One region of the Pseudoalteromonas sp. PB2-1 genome, then DNA from elsewhere that is predicted to be linked to it. Evidence: predicted binding sites of a transcription regulator. Region 1 holds the regulator's gene; the other holds the start of a gene.

Region 1 (5,243 bases):
TTGAATATTATGGAACGAAAACGCATTAACGGTTTAATAATAATCGATGAAAGTAATACACCTATTGGCGCACTTAATATGCAAGACCTTTTAAAAGCAGGGGTACTTTAAAGATGACGTTTGCCGAGCTTTATCAGCCATTAAGCACCGATGTAAGCCAACGTGCTCAGAAAATAAAACTACTCATTTGCGATATTGATGGCGTTTTCTCTGATGGCCGTATTTACTTAGGAAATAACGGTGAAGAACTCAAAGCGTTTAATACCAAAGATGGCTTTGGTATTAAAGCATTAATAAATAGTGGTTTTGAGGTTGCGGTTATTACAGGGCGGCATTCACAAATAGTTCAGCAACGCATGACTAGCCTAACAGTACAACACATCTATCAAGGTCAAGAAAACAAGCTTATTGCGTATCAAGAATTAAAAGACAAACTGACTTTGAGCGATGAGCAAATAGCCTATATCGGTGATGATGGCCCTGATTTACCTGTCATGGAAAAAGTAGGCTTTGCGATTGCTGTAAACGATGCTCACCCACTTATAAAAAGACTCGCTCATTACACCACCATGTTACCCGGAGGGTTTGGTGCTGTGCGAGAGCTGACTGATTTATTAATGCTGGAAAACGCGAAAGCGTTAACAACTGATGGAACCAGCGCATGAATATAGCCCGTATTTTACTGAGTATTGTTTTTGTTTGTTGCATGATCTGGTTATGGTATCCGTACTTTAGCCAACCAACAGGCGCAATAAACAGTGAAGACGAGATAATCGCAACACCGGATTACACCGCCATTGCGCTAAAGCAAACGGCGTATGATGAGCAAGGTAACATCAGCCATAAAGTCGCTGCGGCTAAAATGGAGCTATACCAACAATTAGGATTTACTTTTTTTGAGCAACCTATTTTTACCATTTATGGAGATCAACAGGTTTGGCAGGTGAAAGCAAAAGAGGCTACCTTGTACGAAAACGATCAACTTATTTTTGAAGGTGACGTTGTTGCAAAAAATCTAACTCATAATGGCATGATTGAAGATATCAACGCAGAAAATATCAATGTTGATATTGAAAAAATGACCATGTACTCAAAACAACCTGTTACATTAACAGGCCCAAACTTAAAGATTACCGGTAAAGGTTTAAAAGCTGATTTAAAAGCCGAAATCGTCGAGTTAACTAACCATACACGAACCATATACTATGACCAATAAACTTAAAAAATTACTTCTAATCCCAAGCTTATTGATTGCGTTTTCAAGCGCTGCTGCAGACCAAGCGGGTACTCCTATCAGCATTAGCTCAGATCGCCAAGTAGGTCAGTTAAAAAATGGTGTCGGGATTTTTGAAGAAAATGTAGAAATAACCCATGGTAATCGTCGTATTACCGCAGATCGCCTAGAAGCACATGCTGGTGAGGTTGATGGTACTGTTTCACTTATCATTGCCACTGGTAAGCCAGCCTACTTTGAAGAAAAACAAGAAGATGGCACGGTTATGAGCGCCAGTGCAGACGAAGTACGTTACGATGTAGCAAAGCGTTTACTCACCTTAGTTGGCGATGCACAAGTGACACAAGCAGGGCAAAAAGTCAGTGCAAAAAGTATAACTTACGACATGGAACAACAACTCATTAGTGCTGAAAAAGACGAAAATTCAACGGATCGTGTGCATACAATCTTAGTGCCTGTTGATAATAAAAAAGATGATAAAGGCCAGCCATGAGTACATTAAAAGCAGAGCTGTTAGCAAAGAGCTATAAAGGCCGCCAAGTTGTCAAAAATGTGGGACTAGAAGTCGAAGCTGGCAGTATTGTTGGCCTACTAGGCCCTAATGGTGCAGGTAAAACCACCACCTTCTACATGATTGTAGGGCTAGTGCCAAGCGACAAAGGTAAAATTAGTATTGATGACAACGACATCACTTTATTACCCATGCACAATCGCGCTCGATTAGGTATTGGCTATTTACCCCAAGAATCATCCATTTTTAGAAAGTTGACGGTCTACCAAAACCTGATGGCGATTCTTGAAACACGTAAAGATCTTAAAAAACAGCAACGAGAAGAAACACTCAATAACCTGCTTGATGAATTTAGTATTCAGCACATTCGAGATAGCCAAGGTATGGCGCTATCAGGAGGCGAGCGTCGCCGTGTTGAAATCGCGCGAGCATTAGCCGCAGATCCAAAATTTATTCTGCTAGATGAGCCTTTTGCTGGTGTTGATCCAATTTCAGTGTTAGATATAAAGAAAATTATAGAGCATTTGAAAAACCGTGGTATCGGTGTACTAATAACTGACCATAATGTTCGAGAAACCCTTGATGTTTGTGAAAAAGCCTACATTGTTTCTCATGGGGAGCTAATTGCATCAGGCACGCCTGAACACGTATTAGCAGACCAAACCGTACGCGATGTTTATCTAGGCGAGCAATTCAGGTTGTAACCAATACACCACCGACTAGAGCATCTGCTAGACTTACAATAATGACAACATATTGATATTGACTCAAAGTAGTATCAATAAATGATTTAAAAGGATTGTTAGGGATACATGAGGCAATCATTACAGCTGCGCATGGGCCAGCAACTTACAATGACTCCACAACTGCAACAAGCCATTCGCTTATTGCAACTTAGTACATTGGATCTCCAGCAAGAAATACAAGAAGCGCTTGATAGTAATCCTCTACTTGAAGTGGAAGAAGCGGATTACAGTGAAGACGCAATCGGTAAAAACGAACAAAAATCTGACTCTGATGATTCACAAGTCACTGCTACGGCAGAAGAAGCACCAAGTGAGTACGAGCAAGAAAGCAGTGATGCACTCAATAAAGATACCGTTAGTGACGACCTAGCAATGGACGTCACGTGGGATGAGTACATGAGTGCAGCTCCTTCAACCTCTTCAGGGCCAATGCCAGAAGATGAGTCTATTTATCAAGGTGCGTCAACCGAAACTCTCCACGAATATCTGATGTGGCAACTACAGTTGACCCCATTTAGTCCAACTGATGAAGCAATTGCTGTTGCTATAGTCGAAGCTATTGATGACTCAGGTATTTTAACCGTCAGTTGTGAGGATATTGTTGAAAGCTTTAATCAAAACGATGATGAAGAAGAAGAAATAGAACTTGATGAAGTCGAAGCGGTCCTAAAAAGAATACAGCTATTTGATCCTGTCGGCATTGGTGCTCGCAGTTTACAAGAGTGCCTATGTATTCAACTTCGTCAATTCGATGCAGATACACCTTATTTGGCTGAAACTAAAATGGTTTTATCTGAGCACATCGAATTATTAGCAAGTCGCGACTATCGTACTTTGATGAAAAAGACTAAGCTTAAAGAAAACGAGCTAAAAGAAGTCATGACGCTTATCCATAGCTTGAACCCTAAGCCCGCGGATAGCATCGTACGTGAAGAGTCTGAATACGTCATACCCGACGTATCAGTAAAAAAAGTAAAAGGTCGTTGGGTCGTTGAGCTTAACCCTGACTGTATGCCAAAGATCAGAGTGAATAGCCAATATGCGGCTATGTCACGCTCTGTAAAATCAAGCAGCGACAGTCAGTTTATTCGCTCTCATCTGCAAGAAGCTAAGTGGTTTATTAAAAGCTTAGAGAGCCGGAATGATACTTTATTAAAAGTAACGAACTGTATTGTTCAACAACAACAGGCTTTCTTTGAACACGGCCCTGAGGCGATGAAACCGATGGTGCTAAATGATGTCGCTGAAATGGTCGAAATGCATGAATCGACGATTTCACGGGTTACAACGCAAAAATATATGCATACCCCAAGGGGTATTTTTGAGTTGAAATATTTCTTCTCAAGCCACGTCAGCACAGAAAATGGTGGCGAGTGTTCATCAACGGCAATACGCGCTTTAATCAAAAAGCTTATTGCCGCAGAAAACTCAGCGAAGCCATTGAGTGATAGTAAGATTGCAGATATATTGGCTGAGCAAGGAATTAAAGTAGCTAGACGTACAATTGCAAAATACCGAGAGTCTCTAGCAATACCGCCGTCTAATCAGCGTAAAAGCTTGATTTAGACGTTTTACATAGAAGGAAAATGCTTATGCAACTAAACCTAACTGGTCGTCATGTAGAAATCACAGATTCATTAAAAGACTATGTAAACACCAAGTTTGCGAAACTAGAAAGGCATTTTGATCATATTAATAATGTTCATGTCATTTTAGACGTAGAAAAATTAAGTCAAAAAGCAGAAGCAACTTTACATGTAAACGGAGGCGAACTGTTTGCCTCTACAGAGCATCAAGATATGTACGCGGCCATCGACTCGCTAATTGATAAGCTTGATCGCCAAGTAATTAAACACAAAGAGAAATTAGCTCGACACTAAATTATGAAACTTAGTTCACTTACTAGCCAGGACTGCAGCAAAGCTGCGGTCCTTTTTAATAGCAAAAAAAGAATTCTCGAATTTATCAGCGAACTCGCTCATGAGCAGCTTCCTCATCTATCGCAGCAAGATATTCTTAATGCTTTACTCAATCGAGAAAAATTGGGGAGCACAGGAATTGGTAGAGGTATTGCTATTCCGCATGGTCGTATGTCAGGTGCTGATAAACCGCATGCGTTTATTATAGTGAGCGAATCTCCAATTAACTTTGACGCAATTGACAACCGCCCTGTTGATATTTTTGTTGCACTCATCGTACCTGATGGAGACTGCCAACTTCATTTAAAGACCTTATCAACAATTGCTGATAGACTAAAAGACAAAGAATTTTGTAAACAGTTACGCAGCGCTAAAACCGATCAGGAACTGTTTCAAGTTATTGCATCAGAGGCATAAATGGAATTAATTATTATCAGTGGCCGTTCTGGCTCAGGTAAATCAGTCGCTTTACGAGTCCTTGAGGATCTTGGTTATTATTGCGTTGATAATATTCCTGTAAACCTATTACCTTCGCTAGTGCGCAGCGTCTCTGATAATTACGACAAAATAGCAGTCAGTATCGACGTACGTAACCTGCCAAAAGAGCAACAAGAATTTAATGATATTCTTGAATACTTGCCAGGTTTCGCCAATCCAACCTTATTTTACCTTGATAGTGATGATCAAACACTCATTAGACGTTTCTCTGAGACAAGACGTTTACATCCGCTTTCTTTAGATTCTTTACCACTCGATTTAGCAATTAAGCAAGAAAAAATACTGCTCGATGTACTAATTACCCGCGCCGACTTTATGATCGACACAACGGATTT
Region 2 (5,243 bases), 1.4 Mb from region 1:
CGTCGCTTACATCCAGTAACGAAGACTGTTAAGCCGCATAATGGTATTGACTACGCTGCTCGTACGGGGACACCGGTGGTTTCTGCTGGTAATGGTAAAGTAGTTAAAGCTGGCTACAGTAAGTATAACGGTAACTATGTATTTATTAGCCATGGCACTCAATACGTGACTAAATACTTACACTTGAACAAAAAGCTTGTTAAAACAGGTCAAAAAGTAAAACAAGGTCAAAAGATTGGTACCGTTGGTGCAACAGGTCGTGTTACAGGCCCTCATTTACATTATGAATTTTTAGTAAATGGCGTTCACCGCAATCCTAAAACAGTTAAACTGCCTAAGTCAGAGCCACTACCACGCGATGAGTTAGCTAAGTTTAAACCAATTGCCGACAACTTCTTAGCGCAGCTTGAACGCAATCGCGAGCTACAACTGGCACTTAATAAGTAATCGCTAAAGTTGAATAATTGAAAACCCCAGTAACTTAATTACTGGGGTTTTGCTTTATAACCACACTGTTTCTCTGAACTAACACATAGCGCGAGTTAGATTACATCTTGCTTTTTACTTTGTTAGTAGCCTGACTTAAAGCAGGGTTATCTGGCCAGAAATGTTTGGGGTAACGACCTTTCATCTCTTTCTGTACTTCTTTATAACTAGTTTGCCAGAAATTTTCTAAATCTTGAGTGAGTTGTAGTGGCCGCCTTGCTGGCGACAATAGCTCCATTAGTAGGGGTAACTTGCCCTGTGCAAGCAGGGGTGTGCTAGTCATGCCATAAACTTCTTGCATGCGTACACTCAGCTTTGCAGGTCCATCCAGCTGGTAAGTAATTCTCACATTTGAGCCACTGGGGACGGTTAAACGCAGCGGCAACAACTCATTAAGTAAACTCTGCTGGTGCCAATCAAAACAATTTTTTAAAGCTTCACTGTAATTAAGCTTTTTTAATTGCTCTACGTTTTTTATCTCATCAAGGAAAGGTGCAAGCCACTGATTATTAGTCGTCAATTCGTCACGACTAATAACTGGAAATGACTGCGGCAATAATTTGCTCGCTAAGCTCATTCTAATTAGTAATTGCTCACTTTCACTTTGCTCATTAAATAGTGAAAAACCTTTTTTATTGAACAAATTTAGCCATGCTTTAGTGCGCTCGGCTTTATCAAGAGGCTGTTTACTTGGCTGGCTTGCTACTGTAATCGCCCCTAGCTTTAGTTCTTCTTGATGAATAAAACGTCCAGATTTTTCATCGTATTCACAGCGAGTTTGCTCTGAAAATAAATGCCCTAACTGATCTTCAAGTTCATCTGGTAAAAATGCGACTGCCGCAAATATTCGACTTCCTTTGTGGCCGCCCATACTGGCAATAGCAAGATAGTCATCGTTATGCCAAAACTCATCACTTAAGTCGGCCCCCGCGCCATTGGCGAGCAAATAGCCGTTGCCACGCTTTTTCGCTAAGCGATCTGGGAATGCAAAAGCCACCAGCAAAGCAAGGTGCTGCATATTTAACTCGCGCACTGCCTTCAAATTTAAACGTGATAGCCAATAGTTTAATTGTTGCTTAAACAGTGGATGAGGCTTTGTATGCATGCTGTGAAGTGCAAGCTTAAGATCAGCCGGTATACTCACACGACTCTCAAGTAGCGCCACTAAGTATGCAGCGAGTTCATAAATTCTCGGCATACTTGCTTGAAGTTGCTTAGCCTTAATAAGCATATGTGATAAACGAATATCCGCCCCAAAACTAAGCATTTGGCTACCAAGTTTTGTTAGTTTTTCATTTTCATCAAGCGCTTCAAGCATTTTTAAAAGTGCTGTAGCGTGTTTAATTTGCTGTGGGCTTGGTGCATCAAGAAGATTTAGTTCAGTAATAGCTGCGCCCCACTGCTTAGTTTCAAGCAGTAGTTGGCTAATATCACTTGTTAGAATTTCTGGGGCGTCATGGCTGTTACGACGTTCAAACGTTTGTTTACTACCTAGGCGATATACCACACCAGCTTCTAAACGCCCTGCACGGCCCGCGCGTTGTACCGCAGAGGAACGAGAGATGCTTTGGGTTACAAGTTCAGTTACGCCAGTTTTTAAGTTGAAGCTGGCTGCACGGCGCTTACCGCTATCGACAACAATACGGATCCCTTCAATCGTTAAGCTGGTTTCGGCTACATTTGTTGTCAGCACGACTTTTCGCTTACCTTGTTGTGCAGGAGCTATGGCTGCTTGTTGCTCTCCTTTGCTTTGTTCACCAAATAAAGTAAACACTTCGCAATCATCAGCAAGATCGTTCAATGCCTGTTTTACACGTAGAATTTCTCGCTGACCGGGTAAAAACACCAAAGCACTACCAGTTTGCTCATTGAGTGCTTGCTTAATAACCGCAGGAATATCCTCTAACCATCGGCTTTCATCTTTAAGTGGAACATAAATTTCATCAATTGGGTAACTTCGCCCTTCAGATGATATTATTGGGCAATCAAAAAACTCACTGTACCGCTCACCGTCTAAGGTGGCCGACATGAGTAAGATTTTTAAATCGTCTCTAAGGGCCGCTTGCGTTTCAAGCGCAAAAGCGAGGGCTGTGTCTGCGGCAATCGAGCGCTCATGAAATTCATCAAAAATAAGTAAATCGACACCGCTTAACTCAGGGTCATTTTGTAGCATCCGTGTCAGCATCCCTTCTGTCACAATTTCCAGCTTGGTTGCATTACTAATTTTTGATTCACCCCTAATGCGCAAACCAACACTTTCGCCAACGGCCTCATTTTGTAAAGACGCCAAGTATTGAGCAATGTTACGTGCAGCCAAACGCCTGGGTTCAAGCATAACAATCCGCTTGAAGTGGCCTGCTTGCATCAGCGTTAATGGCAGCCATGTTGATTTACCTGCCCCTGGTGGCGCTTGCAGCAAAGCCATAGGGTTATTTTGTATCGTCGTTAACAATGATTGGTAAATATCTTGTATGGGCAGCACGTTTCTTTCTCTTACTTTATTTTTAGCTATTGTAACAAAAAACAGCCGACGACAATGACTCTCCCTTGCAAGAAAAAATTACAGGGTTCTATAAATAACTAAGAACAAATTGCAGTAAAAAATAAACGCCTTATAGATAAAAACAATTATTTACAACAATTTCAACAGGTTAAAAAATTTAACGGTATGGCATATCAATTGCTTTTATTAAAATGAATGTTTAACAAAGTAAGGAGATAATGATGAACAGCGATCGTTTAGAAGGCAATTGGAAAGAGTTAAAAGGTAAAGTGCAACGTAAATGGGGCGACCTTACCAATGATGATTTAGATAGAATCGAAGGTAGCCGTACAGAGCTTGTTGGTAAAATCCAGCAAAAATACGGCAAATCGAAAGAAGAAGCAGAGCGTGAAGTTAATGACTTTGAGAAAAGCCATTAATTTTGCAGCCTAACAAAAGCCGCCATCGGCGGCTTTTGTACTTATTTTGTTAGTGCTATTGCTTGGCCTGCAAGAGAAAACACATTTTTAAGCATTAACTTTAAAATATGCCTGATAGATGCATACGTAAATGAGATTGCTTTGAATGGATAGCCACAAAAAGCCAGCATGTAACCTAAAATTCCCTTCACATCACTTGTATAATTTTTAGAGAGATCGATGCTGTCGGTTAATGCTTTAGCAATTTGATCATAGACGGTAAGCGTATTCGTGTAGTGGTTTTGTATCGCATATAACTTACCTGTATCACGTAAATATGTGATTAATGCAGCGCCTATTTTTCTTGCCCATCTTGAAGTACGGCTGCACTCTAATCGCTTATCATAATCAAGCCTGACTTCTTCTTGAATCCGTTTTTCCATGCCCTTATTGATTGCAGCATAACTTTTAAAATTACTCGCAGTATGTAAGTAGCCTGGCGTCTGGTCTGTCATACTATGGGCTTTTGGAGTAATTGTTGCAGCACCATTTAAAATATATTCTTGCTCCGTATGCATAAATGGCCAGACTGGCACTAAAGGTACGGGGTCGGCGGCATGCACACAGCGATAAACATGGTTATTTGTTGCTGCTTCTGTCTGTATAGCAAAGCTATGATAACCAACTCGTGAAGCACCAAAAGTATAAAGCTTCACATTTGCACCAAAGTGATTTTTTAACCAATTCGCAGCCAAATTAGCCAAAGCACCGCCTAAGCTATGACCCACAACATGTATATTTAGCTTTTTGCTCGCTTTTTTACTAAAAAATTGTTCTAACTGCTTTCTAAATGAGTTAAAGGTGTGATTAAACCCCGCATGCACAGGCTGACTATTGCTACAGGTACTCAAACCACAATTAAGGTCAGTAATCACATCTCGCATTTTTGCCGTGCCGCGTAGTGCTAAGACATAATCAACTTCAAACAGTCCCTTTTGCCTTTTGCAATGCAACCAAAGCTGGTCGAATGAGTAAAAACGCGTTCAAGAATAGAGCCACTGACATCTTTTATAGGCTCTAATTCAAATGAAAAGCTATTCTCTAATAGCCGATAATAGTCTGTATACACTAAGGGTGCTTTTTCCAAAGTTTCATAGGCAAGTGCTGCAAAGTTTGCAGCAAAAGCTGGGGTTAGTGTTCCCATACTTATGTCCTTATAATTTAATTAATGGTCTTCGTCATCCGTTTCAATATCCGATATACCAAGATAAGAATCTACATCTATAACTTCAAAGTCTTCATCCCAACGCGCTATACTCGCAGCTCGAAATTTATAACCCGGAACTTGATTATTTTTAAAATGAAAAAAGACCTCCTCATCTGATAAGTCTGCTCTTAAACAGCTTAATTTTTTAGCGTATTCATGACGATATTTAATATTTGAAAGCTTGGATGTCCATAAAATATATTTAGTGCCCTCATAAATAAGCGTTATAATTTGAGATGTGAAAAGCTCTGCAAATGGCACTGCGGGTTGGTTAGAGCGAATATTGGCTTCAGGAAAAGAAAAGCCGCCTTTATCATCGGTATAGGCAAAACCTTCTACATATTTTCCGTCAGAGAAACAAAGTAGCCTTTCTATTTTTGCGTTAATTAAAGGTTTACCATTTTCACTAACTTGACCTTTAACTTCGGGGCATAGGTGTACCTTGTATGCACCAAAATAGTTACCCAACTTCTTAAATGATTCTAAGAGTGACATTAAAAATGAGCCTCAAAACAGGCTGTGAACTTAACGGGAAGAAGATGTTGATGATATTCCTTACCTTGACTCACTATTCACATGCCCTTGTAAA

What was found. The regulator sigma-54, encoded in region 1, starts transcription at its own class of promoters, with help from an activator protein. The targets are predictions, from matches to a motif close to GTTGGCACGNNNNTNGNNT.
Region 2: the regulator sigma-54 is predicted to act here: its motif matches at 3,154-3,172, upstream of L0Z67_RS04530 (CsbD family protein).

The regions. Positions count from the first base shown of each region.
Region 1 is NZ_CP090667.1:3,171,568-3,176,810, forward strand. It holds gene L0Z67_RS14770 (KpsF/GutQ family sugar-phosphate isomerase) at 1-111, shown strand, start outside; gene kdsC (3-deoxy-manno-octulosonate-8-phosphatase KdsC) at 114-665, shown strand; gene lptC (LPS export ABC transporter periplasmic protein LptC) at 662-1,216, shown strand; gene lptA (lipopolysaccharide transport periplasmic protein LptA) at 1,206-1,727, shown strand; gene lptB (LPS export ABC transporter ATP-binding protein) at 1,724-2,449, shown strand; gene L0Z67_RS14795 (RNA polymerase factor sigma-54) at 2,558-4,057, shown strand; gene hpf (ribosome hibernation promoting factor) at 4,084-4,371, shown strand; gene ptsN (PTS IIA-like nitrogen regulatory protein PtsN) at 4,375-4,827, shown strand; gene rapZ (RNase adapter RapZ) at 4,828-5,243, shown strand, end outside.
Region 2 is NZ_CP090667.1:958,831-964,073, reverse strand. It holds gene L0Z67_RS04540 (peptidoglycan DD-metalloendopeptidase family protein) at 1-447, shown strand, start outside; gene hrpB (ATP-dependent helicase HrpB) at 548-2,968, opposite strand; gene L0Z67_RS04530 (CsbD family protein) at 3,211-3,408, shown strand; gene L0Z67_RS04525 (lipase family protein) at 3,450-4,331, opposite strand; gene L0Z67_RS04520 (hypothetical protein) at 4,352-4,591, opposite strand; gene L0Z67_RS04515 (DUF6795 domain-containing protein) at 4,613-5,149, opposite strand.